3 regions of the Cupriavidus sp. 05T42 genome follow, and region 3 is predicted to be linked to each of the others. Evidence: predicted binding sites of a transcription regulator. Region 3 holds the regulator's gene; each other region holds the start of a gene.
The links. Region 3 encodes FNR, which switches genes on or off when oxygen is low (the NO sensors DNR and NnrR bind a similar motif). Its sites were predicted from a motif close to TTGATNNNNATCAA; they were not measured.
Positions count from the first base shown of each region.

Region 1 (6,855 bases), on a different contig from region 3:
TCAGCGCACACACGGAGAACGAGTGCAGGTAGGTGTAGTCGTCCTTGGCCTTGAGCCGCGCCATGGCCAGCAGCGCCTGCGAATGGCGCGACAGCGACAGCGACGCCGAATCCACCAGCAGCAGTGCCCCGGCGGTCTCCAGCGCGCGGCCCATGCGCACATCGCTGAACATGTTGCCGACCAGAGAGCGACCACTCTTGATCAGCTCGCGCGCGCGTTCCAGTTCTTCCTCGAAACTGGCCTCGGGCTCGTCGTCGGCGAGATCGGCCTCCATCATCTCCGGCGCGGCCGGCGTGGGGAGGTTGCGGCCCTTGAGGATGTCGATCCACACATCCTGCACGTTGGCCGACTGGATCTGCGTGACCTGGTCGTCGCTGGTGACGAGGAAACGCGAGCGCCAGAACGGGTGGTTGATCCAGGGTCCGCCCAGCCTGGCCACGAACATGCCCACCTGGAGCTGTTCCGCGCGAATTCTTCTCAGCATGCACTTGCCCCTTGAAATGGGTGCGGATGTCTCCGCGAACCCGTCAATCCGGGGCTCTGTCAGGCCCCTTGTCCGGTGTCGCGGTCGTTGCCGCGGCACGCAGTTGTTGTTTGCGACCCAGTTGTGTAAGACCCTTTTGGCCCGCGTTAACGGCAAACGCCGGCCGATCTTTAGTGGTTTCTTCGGATTCTTCCGAATTCGACCATCCCGCGCGACGCACCACCCAGGCCAGCAGCCAGACCCCAACCCCGGCCGACCCCGCCACCAGCCCGACGCCGGCCATGCGCTGGTCGTCGATCAGATAGCTCGCGCACAGGCGCGCGGGTGCGTCGACGAAGAGCATACCGAAGGTCAGGCCCATCCAGACCATGTTGCCGCCGAAGAACAACACCAGCGGCCACGCCGCCACGCGGAGCGCGATGCCGGTTGACAAGCCGGCCACGAACACCGTAGCGAATTTGGCGGCATTGACCATCGGCGACAGGCGCGCGAGGTCCAGTGCAATCGGCAGCATCCACAGCCCGTAGCCGAGCGCCGCCACCACCAGCAGACTCAGGGCGTGCGGCCGCAGCGCCGCCATCGTCCGGGCCTGCCAGCGCACCGGGGCCACCCGCGCGGACAGCCAGCCAGCGGCGAACACGGCCGGCAGCAGGCCCAGCATCTGCAGGGCCATCGAGGCTTCCAGGGGCTCCCGCAGCGGCGGGACGGCCAGGACGATCAGGACGGCGATCAACGCCAGGAATCGGACGACTCTCATCGCCCCACTCCGCCCGCCGCCGCATGGCGCAGGGCCAGCGCATAGGCCGCGTGGAAGTCTTCCAACTCGAAACTGCCCAGCACCACCCCGTGCGCATCCACCACCTGCAGGCCGCCGTTGTGGACGAAGCCACCGAAGCCGTCCGGAATGGCGATGATGTCGGCCTCGCGCAGCAGCGCTTGCATGGCGACGGGCGCGTCCGGCGCAGCCACCCGCCATTGCGGCGGCCGTGCACCATGCTCGCGGGCGTAGCTGGCGAGGTCGGCGCCGGTATCGCGCGGGTCGAAAGACAGCGAGATCAGGCCGATCCGGCCCGCCATGCCGTCCGCCTCCACCTGGCGCGATAGCTGGGCGAAGGCGACCCCGAGCGCGCGGCACACGGTCTGGCAGCGGGTGTAGATGACATCGACGAGATAGACGGTGGGGGCGCCTGCGGCTGGTCCTGCGGCTGGTAGTTCGCCGAAAAACCTCTGCGGCTGGCCAAGCTGGTCATGCACCGCGATGGGCGGCAGGCGCATCTCGTGCGCGGCGATGCGCGCCTCGCGGCGCTGGTCGAGCGTCCAGGCGGTCAGGCCATGCGTGATGGCCCAGAGAGTGATGCCGCCCAGTACCAGCACCAGACCGAAAACCGCGCGCACAGCCAGAGACCCGCGCGGGCGCGCGGGCCGAACACCGTGTGCGAGGCTAGCCACCCGGGCTGCCGAGCGCCGCGTCACCATCGAACGGCGCCGCCATGGCGGCCGTCTGGGTGCGTGCGGCGGCGACGGCTTCCGCCGTTACCGGGCCAGCGGTATTGCCCCACTGGCTGCGCACATGGGTCAGCACGGCGGCAATTTCGGCATCGGACAACTGGTCCGCGAAGGCCGGCATCGCCCCGTTGTAGGCCGTGCCCTTGACGGTCAGCTTGCCGGTCACGCCGCGCAGCACGATAGACGCCAGCCGCGCCTCCTGCCCCACCACCCACTCCGAGCCCGCCAGCGGCGGGAACACGCCCGGCAAACCCTGCCCGGTGGCCTGATGGCAGGCCACGCAACGGGCCTGGAACACCGCCGCGCCATCCACGGTGCCGCCGCCGGCGCCCTTCGGCTTGCCTTTCAGGTCCGCCAGGGTGCGGCTGTCGCCCAGCGACGAGGGCTGGTCGCTTTCGGACGTCACGATATAGAACGCCCCCCACGCCACCAGCGCGGCCACCATGGCCAGCACGTAGCGGGGAATCGGCGCGCGGTTCTCGTGCGGATCGGCATTCTCGCGGGCACGCGCCGCGGCGGCCTGACGTTCTTCCGATGGATCTGCCATCTGTTTCCTCTGCGGATGCGCTTATCGGGTGCTTATCGCGGGTGCTTATCGCGGGTTCGACTCGCTACCTTCGGGCGGCAACACCGCCCCGGTGCGGTTCAGCGACTGGAGATAGGCCACCAGGTCAGACGCGGCGGCGGTCGGCACCACCACCTTGCCCGGCGGTGCGTAGCCCGGGGGCAGCGTCACCGGCTTGTCGCCCGGCTCCGGCGCGTCCTTCACATCGAACAAGTACGGGTAGCTGGGCATGATGCTGCCGCTCACGTAGGCGCGCGGCTGGTACAGGTGCCCGAGGTGCCAGTCGGCGCCGGGCTGGCGCACGCCAATGTTCATCAGGTCCGGCCCGGTGCGCATGGTGCCCAGCAGGTGCGGCTTGTCGTAGTAGTAGTCGCCGGCCACGGCCACGCGACCCCAGCCGCGCTTGGCGTCCGGCGCGTAAGAACTGTCGCGCGGCTGCTGGGAATGGCAGTAGATGCAGCCGTTGGCGATATAGACCTCCCGCCCGCGCAGCTGCGCGGCGGTATAGGGCTTGGTGCCTTCGGTGGGCTTGACGTCCTGGAGTTGCAGATACGGCAGGACGACCAGCGCGCTGGTGGCCAGCGCCAGCATGGTCATGCCCCCCGCCAGCAGGGCGCTTTCATTGTTCACGGTTCAGACTCCCTCGGCAGGTTTTTGGCCCGACTGGCCCGTTTTGCGCAGGCGGCCCTGGTGGAACAGCGCCGGGCGGTCACGATTCGGCCCGAAGCCAAAGACCGCGCAGACGAAGTTCGTCACGAAGAACAGATGGCCCGTCAGCATCATTGCCCCGCCCAGCGAGCGGGCGCGCAGGTACGGCAGGGTCACGGCGACCGAGTCCATGAACGGGCGCGCCGCGTCCAGCATGGCCAGCCCCTGCAGCCAGCCGCCAATGCTCAGGAAGACGAAATAGATGCCGATGCCGCCCGCCGCGAGCCAGAAGTGCATGTAGATCATCCAGCGGTACGGCCATTCGCGGCCGGTCACGCGCGGCACGATGAAGTACAGCGCGCCGAAGAAGGCGAAGCTGACGAACGCGTACAGCCCCAGGTGGGCGTGGGCCACGGTGTAGTGCGTGAAGTGGGCCACGCGGCTCACCGTGCGCAGCGCCTCGAACGAGCCCTGGATGGAACTCAGCGTGTACATCATCCCGCCGAAGGTGATGAAACGCAGCGTCGGCGAGTCGATCAGCCGGCGGAAGTTGCCGCGCAGCGTCTGGTGCTGGTTGATGGAGAACGCGACCACCGGAATCAGCATCATCATGCTCTGCACGATGGACAGCGTAATCAGCCACCCCGGCACCGGCCCGCCKACGAGGTGGTGGCCGCCCACCTGCCCGTAGAAGAACGCCAGCGCCCAGAAACCCAGCAGCGAGAGCCCGTACGACCGGACCGGCTGGCCGATGATCTTGGGCAGGAAATAGTAGATGGAAGCCAGCGCCAGCGGCGTGTAGAACAGCCCCAGCACGTTGTGGCCGAACCACCAGTTCATGGTGGCCTGCTCTACGCCGAAGTGCACGCCCGGCACGTTCGCCACCAGGAACAGCACCGGGAACCAGAACAGCGCGCAGCCCATGTACCAGACCGACACGTAGAGGTGATCCACCTTCCGGTTGACCAGCGTCAGCACCAGCGGCAACCCCACGAAGGCGCCGCCGATCACGAACAGGATGTCCACCTGCCAGGGAATCTCGAGCCACTCCAGCCCATCGGAAATCCCCGCGCCGATGCTGCCGATGCCGGCAATCAGCCCCGCATTCCACACCGCCGCCCCCAGCACCGCCCAACGGGCGCCGACCAGCGCCGTCTTGAGCAGCCGGGGCAGCAGGAACAGGGCGATGGCCAGCCCGGCCATCGGCGCCCAGCCGTAGGCCACGGCGTTCAGGTGGATGGTGCGGATGCGGCCAAAGGACAGCCAGGGCACGCTGGCGAGCAGGTCCGGTTCGTGCAGCTTGATCGAGGCGGTGAGCCCGGCCATCGACGCCACCACCAGCCACACCATGGCGCAGCAGATGAACAGGAACACGACTGGCGCGGAAGATGCATCGGCGGCATCGCGGGAGGGATCGTCCAGCCCGGGCGTCAGGTGCGCCGAGGCAGGATCCTCGGGGTGCCCGGTCTCGCCGTCGGCAAAGATCACCCGCGCGGCGGCTGGCGAAGTATCGAACAGGCCCTTCTGCATGCTCCAGATAAAGGCCGCCAGCGCGATCACGGAAAGCAGGAACGCGGAGAGCAGAATGGCGATGGTATTCATGGCATTGCCGGCAGGCATGAGATGAGTCCTGCGCAGATTACGCACGGMGCGGATAGGCGCCCATAGCCACTTCCTGCGTTTTTTGGGTGACCACCGCCGCCTCAGGTTGCAGGCGCGATACGCGCAGGGGGCGCGCAGCGGGTACTGAATCGAGGCACCGATGGGAGCCCGCCCCCTGGAGAGCGCCGCGCCGGTCCCCGCCCCCGCAGCGTGGTTTTTTGTCGAATTACCTTAAATTGCATCAAAGATGCAACTTAACTAGAATGGCGGCAGCGCCTGCCTGCGCGCGGTTTTCCGACCGATGACTCGCCCCCGCCCCCATCATGAACGTCCACTTGAGCATTGAAGGCCGCCACGGCCTGGCCAGTCAGATTTATCGCCAGTTGCGCGCCGGTATTCTCGACGGCCGGCTGGCCGCTGGAGAGCGGCTCCKGTCGACGCGCGAACTTGCCACGCAACTCGGTGTTTCCCGAAAGACAACACTCGATGTCTTCGAACGGCTCACCGCCGAGGGCTATCTGCGCTCGCGCACCGGCGAGGGCACCTTCGTGGCGGCGGCCATGACGCGGCGCGGCAACCTGCCCACGCACGCCACGGCCTTGCAGCCGGCCGACGCGCTCTGGGAATCGATGCCGGACGCGCTGCCGATCCGCCAGGAGGGCGTCTCCCCGCAGTACGACTTCATGGGCGGCGTGACCGAAAAGCGGCTGTTTCCGTTCGACCAGTGGCGCCGCTGCGTGAGCCATGCGATACGCGTGCAGGCGCGCGTGCCGGCAGGCTACCGGGATCCGGCCGGCGAGCGGGAGCTGCGGCTGGCGGTGTCGCGCTACCTGGCCTTCAGCCGCGCCGTGGTCAGCAACTGGCACGACGTGATCATGACCCAGGGCGCCCAGCAGGCGCTGACCCTGCTGGCGCGGGTGGTGCTGCGGCCCGGCGACGTGGTGGCCATGGAAGACCCCGGCTATCCGCCCGCCCGCATGAGCTTTACGGCGGCGGGCGCCCGGGTGGTGCCGGTACCGGTGGATGCGGATGGCATCGTGGTCAGCGCCCTGCCCGCGGACGCCCGCATCATCTATGTCACCCCCTCGCACCAGTTCCCGCTCGGCATGCCGATGAGCCTGGAGCGCCGGCTGGCGCTGCTCGACTGGGCGCAGCGGCGCGGCGCGCTGGTGGTGGAGGACGACTACGACGGGGAATTCCGCTTCGAGGGCCGGCCGATGGACTCGCTCAAGAGCCTCGACCATGACGACGTGGTCGCCTATGTCGGCACATTCTCGAAGACTATTTTTCCGGAACTGCGCATCGGCTACGTGATTCCGCCCGCCCCGCTGGCGCAGGCGCTGTGCCGGGCCAAGCAGACCAGCGACTGGCATAGCTGCACCCTCACCCAGACCGCGCTGGCCAAGTTCATGCTCGACGGCTATTTCGCCAAGCACCTGCGGCGCATGCACAAGGAGTACGCGGCGCGGCGCGCGGCGCTGCTGCGCTGGCTCGATCTCGACCTGTCGCCCTGGCTGGCCCCGCTGCCGGCGTCGGCCGGCATCCACCTCGTGGCCGAAATCCGTCCGGTCGGCCTGAAACAGGCTGACGAAGCCGCCTTTATCGCCCGGGCCGGGGCGGCGTCGATCGGGCTCTACGGCGTCAGCGGCATGTTCGCGGGGCGGCCACCGCGCCCCGGCGTGCTGATGGGCTACGGCGGCCTCAGCATCGAGGAGATCGACGCGGCCATGCAGCGGCTGCTGGACACACTCCACGGCCGGGCGGTGTTGCCGGGGGCTGTGCATCTGTTGCCCAGCCAGCATACGCGGCCGGGCCGGGCCGCTATACCTTGAAAAATTCGGCAATCTGCCGTTAATTGTTGTCGGCCTCCGCTATTGCGTCTTTCCTGCTTGATGCATACCCATTACGACAACCTCAAGGTATCCCGCGACGCGCCCCAGGAAGTAATCCGGGCCGCGTACAAGTCGCTTAGCCAGAAATATCATCCCGATCGCCATGCGGACGGCGAGGAATCCAATCGCATCATGCGGCTGCTGAACGTGGCCTATGA
Region 1 covers NZ_JBFTLH010000009.1:226,353-233,207, reverse strand. Annotated here, with positions in the region: gene AC1EJR_RS15170 (HD-GYP domain-containing protein) at 1-484, opposite strand, end outside; gene AC1EJR_RS15165 (hypothetical protein) at 528-1,241, opposite strand; gene AC1EJR_RS15160 (SCO family protein) at 1,238-1,879, opposite strand; gene AC1EJR_RS15155 (c-type cytochrome) at 1,926-2,537, opposite strand; gene AC1EJR_RS15150 (cbb3-type cytochrome c oxidase subunit II) at 2,583-3,185, opposite strand; gene AC1EJR_RS15145 (cbb3-type cytochrome c oxidase subunit I) at 3,189-4,805, opposite strand; gene pdxR (MocR-like pyridoxine biosynthesis transcription factor PdxR) at 5,129-6,637, shown strand; gene AC1EJR_RS15135 (J domain-containing protein) at 6,698-6,855, shown strand, end outside.
Region 1: the regulator FNR is predicted to act here: its motif matches at 5,037-5,050, upstream of AC1EJR_RS15145 (cbb3-type cytochrome c oxidase subunit I).

Region 2 (5,832 bases), on a different contig from region 3:
TATTCGACCGACAACGGCCAGATGCGCGAGGGCATGACGTGCTTCGGCGCCCCGGTGTTCGACGCGGCCGCCCCGTGCGCAGCGGGCGCCATCGCGGTCAGCTACCTGACCAACGAGATCGATGCGGCCACCGGCGACCGCATCGGCCAGCAGGTACGGGCGCTGGCGGACCAACTGTCGGCAAGGCTTGGCGCCCGGCGGTAACGTCCGCCATCGGGGAAGCCATCACGCGGTCAGGCCATGCTCGACCGCAAACACCGCCACCTGTACGCGGCTGGCCAGATTCAGCTTCTTGAGGATGTTCTGCACGTGGATCTTGACCGTGCTCTCGGCCACACCGAGGTCGCGCGCGATCTGCTTGTTGCTCTCGCCCCGGGTCAGCCCGCGTACGATCTCGCGCTCCCGCACGGTTAGCCGCGCGCCGTCCTCGGCACTCGGAGAAGGCGGTGCGGAAGGCTGCGCCGGCGCGCGGAACTGCGCCACGAGCTTGGCCGTCATGCCATCCGAGATCACCGGCTCGCCGGATGCGGCGCGGCGGATGGCCGAAGCCAGGAAATCCGCCTCGATATTCTTTAGCAAATAGCCCCGGGCGCCGCCGCGCAGCGCGCTGGCCAGTTCCTCGGCTTCCTCGGAGACGGTGAGGATCAGCACCGCCGTGTCCGGCAGGTCCTGCGCCAGCAGGGCCAGCGTCTCCAGCCCGGACAGCCCGGGCATGTTCAGGTCCAGCAGGACCACGTCGGGGCGATGCTGCTTGGCGCGCTTGAGCCCCTCCACGCCATCGGCCGCCTCGTCCACGACGGCAAAATCGGGCTGGCGCTGTAACAGCGCGCGAATGCCTGAACGGAACAGCGTGTGATCGTCGATCAGCAGGATGCGGATGGTCATGGCTGGAGACTCGCTTCGTTGATTTCGTTGGGCGCTGTGGCTTCGTTGGCTTCGCCGGCCACATGGGCGCCGGGCACGCGCAGGGCCACGCGGGTGCCGCGCCCGGGCGCGGAATCGATCGACAACTGCGCGTTGAGCCGCGCGGCGCGCTCGCGCATGATGTGCAGACCCACCTGCATCTCGCAGCGCGTGGCGAGCCCGGCGGCATCGAAGCCCTCGCCATCGTCCTGCACCACCAGTTCGAGGTCGCGCCCGCCTTGCAGCCGCACCAGCACGTGGCCGGCCTGCGCGTGCTTGCGCACGTTGGAGAGCGCCTCCTGTAGCACGAACAGCACCTGCAACTGGGCATCGGGCGGCAGCGGCCGGGCGTTGTCGTAGCCCTCCACCTCCAGCCGCACCTCGGTGGCGCACTGCCGCCGGAAGCGCGCCACGGTGTCTTCTGCCGCTTGCCGCAACTCGCCCTGCGTGAGCCGGGTGCGGAAGTTCAGCAGCAACTCGCGCACATCCTGGTAGCTTTCGTCCACCCCGCAACGGAGCATCGGCACGATCGCCGCCACATCGGCCAGCGCCCCGCGCGAGACGGCATCTTCCAGCAGTTGGGCTTGCAGGTTCAGGTAGTTCAGGCCTTGGGCGATGCTGTCGTGCAAGCCCTGCGCCACGAGGTTGCGCTCCTGCACCACGGCCAGCTGGCGCGCGGTGGCGGACAGCCGCTGGTGTTCGAGCGCCACGCCCAGGTGCTGCGCCAGCGTCTCCAGCAGTTGCCGGTCGGATGCATTGAGCACCCGTGGCGAGCGGAAGTGGAGCGAAAACATGCCGATCACCCCGCGCGGCGTGTCGATGCGGAACGCCGCGAAGCCGCCGAAGCCGCAGGCCATCGGCGGCGAGGGCAGTGCGTGGGTTGCAGACGGCCAGGCGACCACGCGCTGCCGCGTGGCCGCGCCGCAGTGGCAGGCATCGGCCGCCATGCGCTGTTCCTGCTCGACCAGCGTGGCGGGCAGCCCTTCGGAAACCACCATGTGGAGGTTCTCCGGCACTGCATCGAGCATGCGCACGCTGCCGCCATCGGCGTCCAGGCGCCGCATGATCCGGGTCAGGAAGCCCCGGCACAGCGCCTCGGCCTCGTTCGGCTGGTTCAGGTAGGCGGCGATGTCGTAGAGCGTCTCGAGGTCGCGGTTGCGCCTGGCCAGTTCGGCGGTCTTCTGGGCCACGCGGGCTTCGAGCCCCCGGTAGAGTTCCTGGAGTTCGGCCGCCATCCGATTGAAACCGGTGCTCAATGTGCCGAATTCGTCACGGCTGGTGACCGGCAGGCGCAGCGAGAATTCGCGGGCCGCCATGCGGCGCAGGCCATCCTGCAGCGTCAGCACGGGCAGGATGATCCAGAGATAGAGCAGGTAGATGACCGCGACGGTGCCCATGCAGGCAATGGCGGCCAGTGCGGCCTGGGACATGCGCAGCAGGTCCGTCTTGCGCGCGTTGTCGGCCTCGATCATGCGCACCAGATGGTCTGCCTGCGCGACGAAATCCGACAGCGCGGCCACATAGGTGAGCGATGTGCCGTCGGGCGCGTTCAAGTCCTGCTCCGCCAGCGGCTTCATCCGGTCGTCCCATGCCCGTGCCACGCGGTCGAGCTGGTCGTGGATGGCCGGCACGGCGGGCAGGAACAGCGGTCGTGTGGCGTCGCCCCGGCGCAGTTGCGCCAGCGTCTCGTCCAGCTGGGCGATCCGTGGCACAAGAGCGTGGGGTTGATGGGCGCGGGCGCGGGTCAGTTCGATCGCCACCGCGTTGGCGCGCATCCGCACGCTGCCAGCGTCGTTGATCGCCGCGCCGGCGCCTTCGAGGTTCCAGGAGAGCCACAATGTGCCGCCGATCATCGTCAGGACAACCAGCAGCGAGATCAGGGACAGCGAGATGATGCGGGTGGAGAGGCGGTGGCGCAGCCCCGGCAGCCCGACCGCCGAGGTGGCATGGGGGTCCGCGTGCGCATCGAACGCGGTGTCAGGAAAGGGGGCTGGCATGTTGTGGGGGCGAGGGCAGGGCGTGGGGACAGCTGCCATTCTGGTACCGGCGATTGCGCCGTTTCCTGCGCTGGATCAAATCGCCGACGGATGGGACGGGAACTTACGCGGGATTCGCATTCCGGCAACAGCCCAATCAGGCCGGCGCGACCCCCGCCGGCTTTTCGCCCGACATCAGGTAGTGGATCAGGTCCGCCACGGGGCGGATGGCGTCGCCAAACGGCAGCGTGCCCTTACCCCGGAAGAACAGGCCGCGCTCCACGTCGCCCTTGAGCGCCTGCGAGAGCTTGCGGTCGATGCAGAACTGGCCGATGCGCGCCACGCCGTCGCGCAGGCCGCACGATTGCAGGCAGTCGAAGCCCTCCAGGCACTCGCGCACCTTGGTGCGCGCCTGGAGCGCCGACTCCCGGGAGAGATAGCGCTTGAGCCACGGCGTCAGCACCGCGCGCGCCGGCAGTCCCGCCACGCTCGTGAATTCGCCGATCTGTTCCTGCGGCGCGGAAGCCAGCACCTGTTTGAAAGCCAGATGCGCATCGCATTCCTCGGTCACGGCAAAGGCGGTGCCGACCTGCACGCCGGCCGCGCCCTGCGCCAGCCAGTGATGCAGCTTGCCGTGGTGGCCCAACCCGCCGGCCAGGATCAGCGGCACGGACTCCCAGGCCAGCCCCAGGCTGGCGAACAGCGTGCGGCATTCGTCCAGCACGCGCGCGAACGAGAACCGCTCATCGCCAATGTCCTCCATGCGCGAGGCGCCGAGGTGCCCGCCGGCATGCGCGGGATGTTCGATCACGATGGCATCGGGCAGCCGTCCCTTCTTCATCCACTTGCGCAGCACGAGGCTGACGCCACGGGCGTCGGACAGGATCGGGATCAAGGCCACCTTCGGGTGATTGGCGGTCAGTTCGGGMAGGTCMAGCGGCAGGCCGGCGCCCATGACGATGGCATCCGCGCCGCTATCGCACGCCTGCCGGACCAGCGCCGCGTGGGCGCCAACGGCCTTCATCACGTTGACGGCGACCATCCCTTGCCCGCCCGCCAAGTCCTTCGCCGCGCGCACCTCGCGGTCCAGCGCCACGAGGTTGGCGTGTTCGATGGCCGCCTTGTCGCGTTTGGCCGTGGCGGCCATCAGGTCGGGGTGATGATGGCGCAGGTCGATGCTGGCGATGGTGCCCATGGCMTTGTGGCGGGCCACCGTGCCGGCCAGCCGATGCGCGGAGATGCCCACGCCCATGCCGCCCTGCACGATAGGAAGCAGCTTGCGGCCGGCCAGGTTGAGCCATCGATGTGTCATGAGGAAATCCGAAGTCAGGAGGGGCAAAAAACGGCCCAGCGTCTCACGCGCATCGGGGTGGCAGTTTGCGCCAGATCAAATTGCGGGGGATCGGCGGCCCGTTCCGAGGACCTAGTTCGGCGGAACGAMACGGGTAGAACACAGCCGGGGTTTGCGCGGGGTCAAAGGTTCCCTCGATGGGCATGACTAGCATCCTTGATCGATCGCTACCCCATGCGCCGCACCGCGCATTTTCGCCATGGATGCCTCCCCGCCCGACGTGCATGATGTGCCCGATGCGCCAACACCCCCAACCGAGCCATCGCGCCGCCAGCCCCGCCGGCCCCAACTGGTGGCACCCGCCGGCTCGCTCGCGGCCCTGCGCATGGCGCTGCAGCACGGCGCGGACGCCATCTACCTCGGGTTGCGCGATGCCACCAACGCGCGCAACTTCGGCGGCCTGAATTTCTCCGAGGACGACATCCGCACCGGCGTGGCCGAAGCCCGCGCGCGCGGCGCCGAAGTGCTGTTCGCCATCAACACGTTTGCGCAGATGGGGCAGGTAGACCGCTGGCACCGCGCCGTGGACGCCGCCGCCGCGCTGGGCGCCGACGCGGTGATCATGGCCGATCCCGGCCTGATGGCCTACGCGGCGGACAAACACCCCGACCTGCGCCTGCACCTGTCCGTGCAGGGCTCGGCCACCCATGCCGATGCCATCGCGCTGATGCGCGAGCGCTTCGGCATCCGGCGCGTGGTGCTGCCGCGCGTGCTGACGCTGGCGCAGATCGCCAAGCTGGCCAGGCAGACCGATGTGGAACTTGAGGTCTTCGGCTTTGGCAGCCTGTGCGTGATGGCCGAGGGCCGCTGCCTGCTGTCCTCGTACGCGACCGGCGATTCGCCGAACAACCGTGGCGTCTGCTCGCCGGCCCACGCCGTGCGCTGGGACGAGGCGGACGGCACCATGCACGCGCGGCTGTCCGGCATCCTGATCGACAGCTACGCGCCCGGCGAGCCGGCCGGTTACCCCACGTTGTGCAAGGGCCGTTTCACCGTGGAGGGCGAGCACGGCTACGTGCTGGAGGAGCCCACCAGCCTCAACGCGCTGTCGCTGCTGCCGGCGCTGATCGACATCGGCATCGCCGCCATCAAGATCGAGGGCCGCCAGCGCAGCCCGCGCTACGTGGGCGATGTGGTGGGCGTGCTGCGCGCCGCCATCGACGACGCCTGGCGCGACCCCCGGCGCTTCGTGCCGCGCCAGGAATGGCAGGCTACATTGGGGCGCCATGCCGAGGGCGACCAGGTGACCCAGGGCGCCTATGACCGTCCGTGGCGCTGAAACCGTCCGCACCCCACCCACCATGACCACATCCACTTCCCCCTATTCCTTGACCATCGCGCTCGGCCCGCTGCTCTACTACTGGCCCCGCGCGGACGTGCTGCGCTTCTATGCCGATGTGGCAGACGCCCCCGTGGAGCGCGTCTATCTTGGCGAAGCCGTCTGCACACGCCGCCACGAATTGCGCCATGCCGACTGGCTGGACGTGGCGCGGATGCTGCGCGATGCCGGCAAGGAGGTGGTGCTGTCCACCCCGGTGCTGGTCGAATCGGACAGCGACATCGCGGCCATGCGCCGCGTCTGCGAGCAGGACGAGTTCCTCG
Region 2 covers NZ_JBFTLH010000028.1:41,646-47,477, reverse strand. Annotated here, with positions in the region: gene AC1EJR_RS25250 (IclR family transcriptional regulator) at 1-204, shown strand, start outside; gene AC1EJR_RS25245 (response regulator) at 226-885, opposite strand; gene AC1EJR_RS25240 (type IV pili methyl-accepting chemotaxis transducer N-terminal domain-containing protein) at 882-2,900, opposite strand; gene AC1EJR_RS25235 (NAD(P)H-dependent flavin oxidoreductase) at 3,037-4,191, opposite strand; gene ubiU (ubiquinone anaerobic biosynthesis protein UbiU) at 4,430-5,509, shown strand; gene AC1EJR_RS25225 (U32 family peptidase) at 5,532-5,832, shown strand, end outside.
Region 2: the regulator FNR is predicted to act here: its motif matches at 4,257-4,270, upstream of ubiU (ubiquinone anaerobic biosynthesis protein UbiU).

Region 3 (4,832 bases):
GGACGGATCCGGCAAGCCAATGCTGCCTCGGACCCATGGACACGCATCCCAGATCAGGGATGCCGGCCCGGCGACGCCAGGGAATTACGTGGCGCGATACCGTGGTTCTCGCGATTGTATGGCATTCCCGCCCCCCTCCGCAACCCGCCCGCCGCCCGGCGTGGCGAATGGCACGAACCGGGGCGGCCTGTCCGCCGCCCGGAATCGTCCTAGAACACCACGCAGAACCCATGCGCAGCCAGCGTCTCCGGGAGCCAGACCGCCCGCGCCACGCCCACGATGCCGAAGCCGATGATCAGCACGCCCGCCACGGTCCGGACCGCCGGCCGGCGCGACACATGGCGCACATAGCCCGACAACCCCGAAATCACCAGTAGGTTTGGCAGCGTTCCCAACCCAAAGGCGAACAGGACCAGCGCGCCCGACGCCGCATTGCCGGCCAGCAACGCCATTGCGAGTGCCCCATAGACCATCCCGCACGGCACGATCCCCCAGGCGAGTCCCAGACCGAAGCGCCGCAGCAGCGGCGCATGCCGGGCCAGGCCGGCAGGCAGCCTGATACCGAGCGCGCCCATGCGACCCACCACCCCTTGGGCCATGCGCACCGCGAACGCCTCCAGGCGCGTCGCACGCATGGTGCGCCCACGCAACAGCCAGAAGCCCGACATCACCAGCATCGCTCCGCCTGCGCCATAGAGCCATCGCTGCACAGGCAGATAGTCCTGCTTCCATACGGTGGCGCCGACGGCACCCACCACCGCCCCCAGCAACMCGTAGGTGGTCAGGCGGCCGGCGTGCATCGCCAGCAATTCCACGAGCCAGCCGCGCGGCGAGCGATGGATCGTCACCGGCACGCGCACCGCCGCGCGCTGCTCGGCCGCCATCGCAATGCCGCCACACATCGCAGCACAGTGGACGCCACCAAACAACGCAACGATAAAAACGCTGAAAAGCACACCAAATGGCAACGGTCCCTCGCTTCCGCGTCACTTCACGCGGTAAAATTGATCTGTCGCGCCCTCGCTGCAATGCGCATCACCAAGAGCCCTCAATTGCTTACCTCCATACCCGTCACCGAGATCTCGCCCCGCTGCTCTACGTGCGGGATGGGCCAGCTTTGTCTGCCGGTAGGCATGTCGCACCAGGACCTCCTGAAGATGGACACGCTCGTGCAGGAACGCGTGCGCGTGCACAAGGGCGAAACGCTTTACCGCATGGGCGATCCGCTCACCGCCGTCTATGCCGTGCGTTTCGGCACGCTCAAGACGCACGTGACGCTCGAAGACGGCCGCTCGCAGATCACCGGCTTCCATCTGCCCGGCGAGATGGTCGGTATGGATGGCCTCGGCGAAATGCAGCATGCTTCCGATGCCACGGCCCTCGAGGATGCCGAAGTCTGCGTCGTACGCTTCAACGACTTGCAGGCGCTCTCGTCTGACCTGCCCTCGCTGCAAACCCAGTTCCTGCGCTTGATGAGCAAGGAGATTTCGCAGGACCAGGTGATGCTGATGACGTTGGGTTCGATGCGGGCCGAGGAGCGGCTTGCCGCGTTCCTCGTCAATCTTTCCGATCGCCTGTCGGCGCGTGGCTACTCGTCGAGCGAGTTCGTATTGCGCATGAGTCGCGAGGAGATCGGCAGTTATCTTGGCCTGAAACTCGAAACCGTCAGCCGCCTGTTCTCTCGTTTTGCCGAGGCGGGCCTGATCCAGATCCGCCAGCGCCACGTCAAGCTCATCGACATGGCCGGCATCAAGCAGATCTACAACCGCTCCTGCTAAGGCCGGCTCGCCGGCGCCGGTGCACTCGCTACTCGAGTTCATCGGTATCGCTGAGCGGCGTTGGCATGGTGTAGAGCGTCAGGCCGCTCGACAAGGCGCAGAACAGCCACGCCAGCAGGAATCCCACGGTATAGATCGCCTCACGCGACGCGTCGACCGGATGACCGAAGAAGCTCAGGTCACTGGGATCGACAATCGAGAACACCGTTGCCGTGGCCACGCCGCCCATCAGGAACGCTGGCCACATCACCCACATCAGCCAGCGTAGTCTCATGGCCGCCTCGCCGTGTCATTGACATGGGCGTCGGCACGCACGGCGGACCCATCCAGCTTCTCCACCACCAGCCCATGCCGCGCGGCATCGCGCACCGGCACGTCGGCGTGGGTATTGGCGAGCCAGATCGTCACACCACAGCCGATCATCGCCAGCAGCGGTCCGCTCATCAGCAGCCACGGCCACGGTTCCTTCCACCACGGCTTGACTTGTTGCGCTGTCATTGCCTACTCCTTGCGTCGAATATTTCCTGAATGACCTGTCCTACAGGCCGCGCGGCACGATGAAACTGGTCGCTTCCTGGATCTGCGCGCGTCCGCGTGCGTCGTCCATACCCTCCCCCGTGACCGTGATACGGATCTTGTGCGTGCCCTGCGGCGCGTGGTCGATCGGGATACGGATCCGCACCGGCAACAGCCGGTTCGACGTAGGCGCCAGCGTTTCTGCCGACTTGTCATACTCGATGGTCAACCCTTGCAGCTCCGCGCTCGTCGCCTGTACCCGGACGCGCATCGGCGTCTCGGTCGTATTGATCAGTTGCAGCCGGTACACGTTCTCGATCCAGCGACCTTCGACCTCGCGGCCCAACGCGCCACGGTCGCGGATGACATCGACCTTGAGCGGCGTGCGCATCGCCAGCGACCCGATGAAGCCCCCCACCAGCGCCGACCAGATCACCGCGTAGACAATCGTCCGCGTGCGGAACAAGCGCTTGCGCGCGGCGACTGCCGACAGGCCCTTGCGCATCGCGTTCTCAGAGGTGTAGCGGATCAGGCCACGCGGATAGGCCATCTTGTCCATGACCTGGTTACAGGCGTCGATGCAGGCACCGCAGCCAATACACTCGTATTGCAATCCGTCACGGATGTCGATCCCGGTCGGGCAGACCTGCACGCAGATGCTGCAATTGACGCAATCGCCAATGCCGGCGGTGTGCCGGTCCGTCTTGCGCGAGCGGCTGCCGCGCGGCTCGCCACGGCCTACGTCATAGGTCACCACGAAGGTATCGCGGTCGACCATCACGCTCTGGAAACGCGCATATGGGCACATGTACTTGCACACCTGCTCGCGCATGAAGCCGGCGTTGCCCCAGGTGGCGAAGGCATAGAACAGCATCCAGAACGACTGCCACGGCCCCAGCGAGAGGTCGATCACCTGCCCGCCCAGCTCGCGGATCGGCGAGAAATAGCCGACGAACGTGAAGCCGGTCCACAGGGCGATCACCACCCAGAGCGTGTGCTTGGTCGCCTTGAGCCGCAGCTTGCGCAGGCTCCACGGGTCGCCGTCCAGCCGGATGCGGGCGATGCGATCGCCTTCCACGCGTCGCTCGATCCACATGAAGATTTCTGTGTAGACGGTCTGTGGACACGCGTAGCCACAGAACAGCCGGCCCGCGATGGCGGTGAACAGGAACAGGGCGAGCGCCGAGATGACAAGCAGGACCGCGAGGTAGATCACGTCCTGCGGCCACAGCACGAGGCCGAAGATATAGAACTTGCGCGCGCCGAGGTCAAACAGCACCGCCTGGCGGTCGTTCCATTGCAGCCACGGGGCGCCGTAGTAGACCAGCTGGGTGAGGATGACGAGCCAGACGCGCCAGCTCGAGAAGGCGCCCGTGACCGAGCGCGGATAGATCTTGCGCCGGACCTCGTAGAGTGTTTCTTCCGAAGATTCAGCCGATTGGGCAGATTGCCCGGATCGCGGCGTGGCAGCCGGGCGCCATGGCGGGCTGTCGTCGGGCCGTGAGGGCTCCGACGTAGCGGGGTCGTCCGCTACGGGCTGTGCAGCATTGGGGGGCGCGTTCATCTTGTGTTCCTCGCGCCCCGGCAGGCGGCTGGCCGCCCTGCCCGGGGGCTGTTGATCATTGTCCGGCCGCTCCTGTATTGGAGAGACCCCACACGTAGGCGGTCAGCATGCGGATGCGCTCGGGCGTCAGGATTTCCTCATGCGCGGGCATGTGCCCGTTATGACCCTTCTGGATCGCCTCGACGATGGCATTTTCCGAACTGCCGTAGAGCCAGACGCTGTCCGACAGGTTCGGCGCGCCGAGCGCCTGGTTGCCCTTGCCGCTGGCCCCATGGCAGGCCGCACACGTGGTCTTGAAGGTGCCCTCGCCCCGCGACGCGCGGATCGGGTCAGACGCCAGGCCCGACAGCGAGCGCACATACTGGGCCGTGTCCCCGGCGAGCTTGGCGTCGATGACGCCCGCAAACGGCGGCATCATGCCGTTGCGACCCTTGGTGATCGTCTGACGGATCGTTTCGGGGTCGCCGCCATAGAGCCAGTCGTTGTCGGCCAGGTTCGGAAAGCCGCGGCTGCCGCGCGCGTCGGAGCCATGGCACTGCGCGCAGTAGTTCAGGAACAGGCGCTGGCCAATTTCACGGGCGTCGGGATCGGCGGCGACCTTCGTCACGTCCATCGACATGTACTTCCCGTAGATCTCGTTCTGCATCTTCTCGGCAGCCTGTCGATGCGCCGCCAGTTCGCCCTGCGAGGAGAACCCCAGCACGCCGGCGTAGGAACCCAGGCCCGGATACAGCACCAGGTAGCACACGCTGAAGATGCAGGCCAGCAGGAACATCCACATCCACCAGCGCGGCAGCGGGTTGTTCAACTCGCGCAGGTCACCATCCCAGACATGGCCGGTATCCTCGGTCGCACCCTGGCTTTTTGGCGCCCGGCGCTGCGAGAACAGCAGCCACACGCACCACGCGATGCCGACCAGCGAGATGGCCGTAATGTAGTAACTCCAGTAATCGGAAAAGAAATCGCTCATGACT
Region 3 covers NZ_JBFTLH010000006.1:296,554-301,385, reverse strand. Annotated here, with positions in the region: gene AC1EJR_RS11020 (sulfite exporter TauE/SafE family protein) at 210-968, opposite strand; gene fnr (fumarate/nitrate reduction transcriptional regulator Fnr) at 1,053-1,778, shown strand; gene AC1EJR_RS11010 (hypothetical protein) at 1,807-2,052, opposite strand; gene AC1EJR_RS11005 (hypothetical protein) at 2,049-2,276, opposite strand; gene ccoG (cytochrome c oxidase accessory protein CcoG) at 2,317-3,858, opposite strand; gene ccoP (cytochrome-c oxidase, cbb3-type subunit III) at 3,914-4,828, opposite strand; gene AC1EJR_RS10990 (cbb3-type cytochrome oxidase subunit 3) at 4,825-4,832, opposite strand, start outside.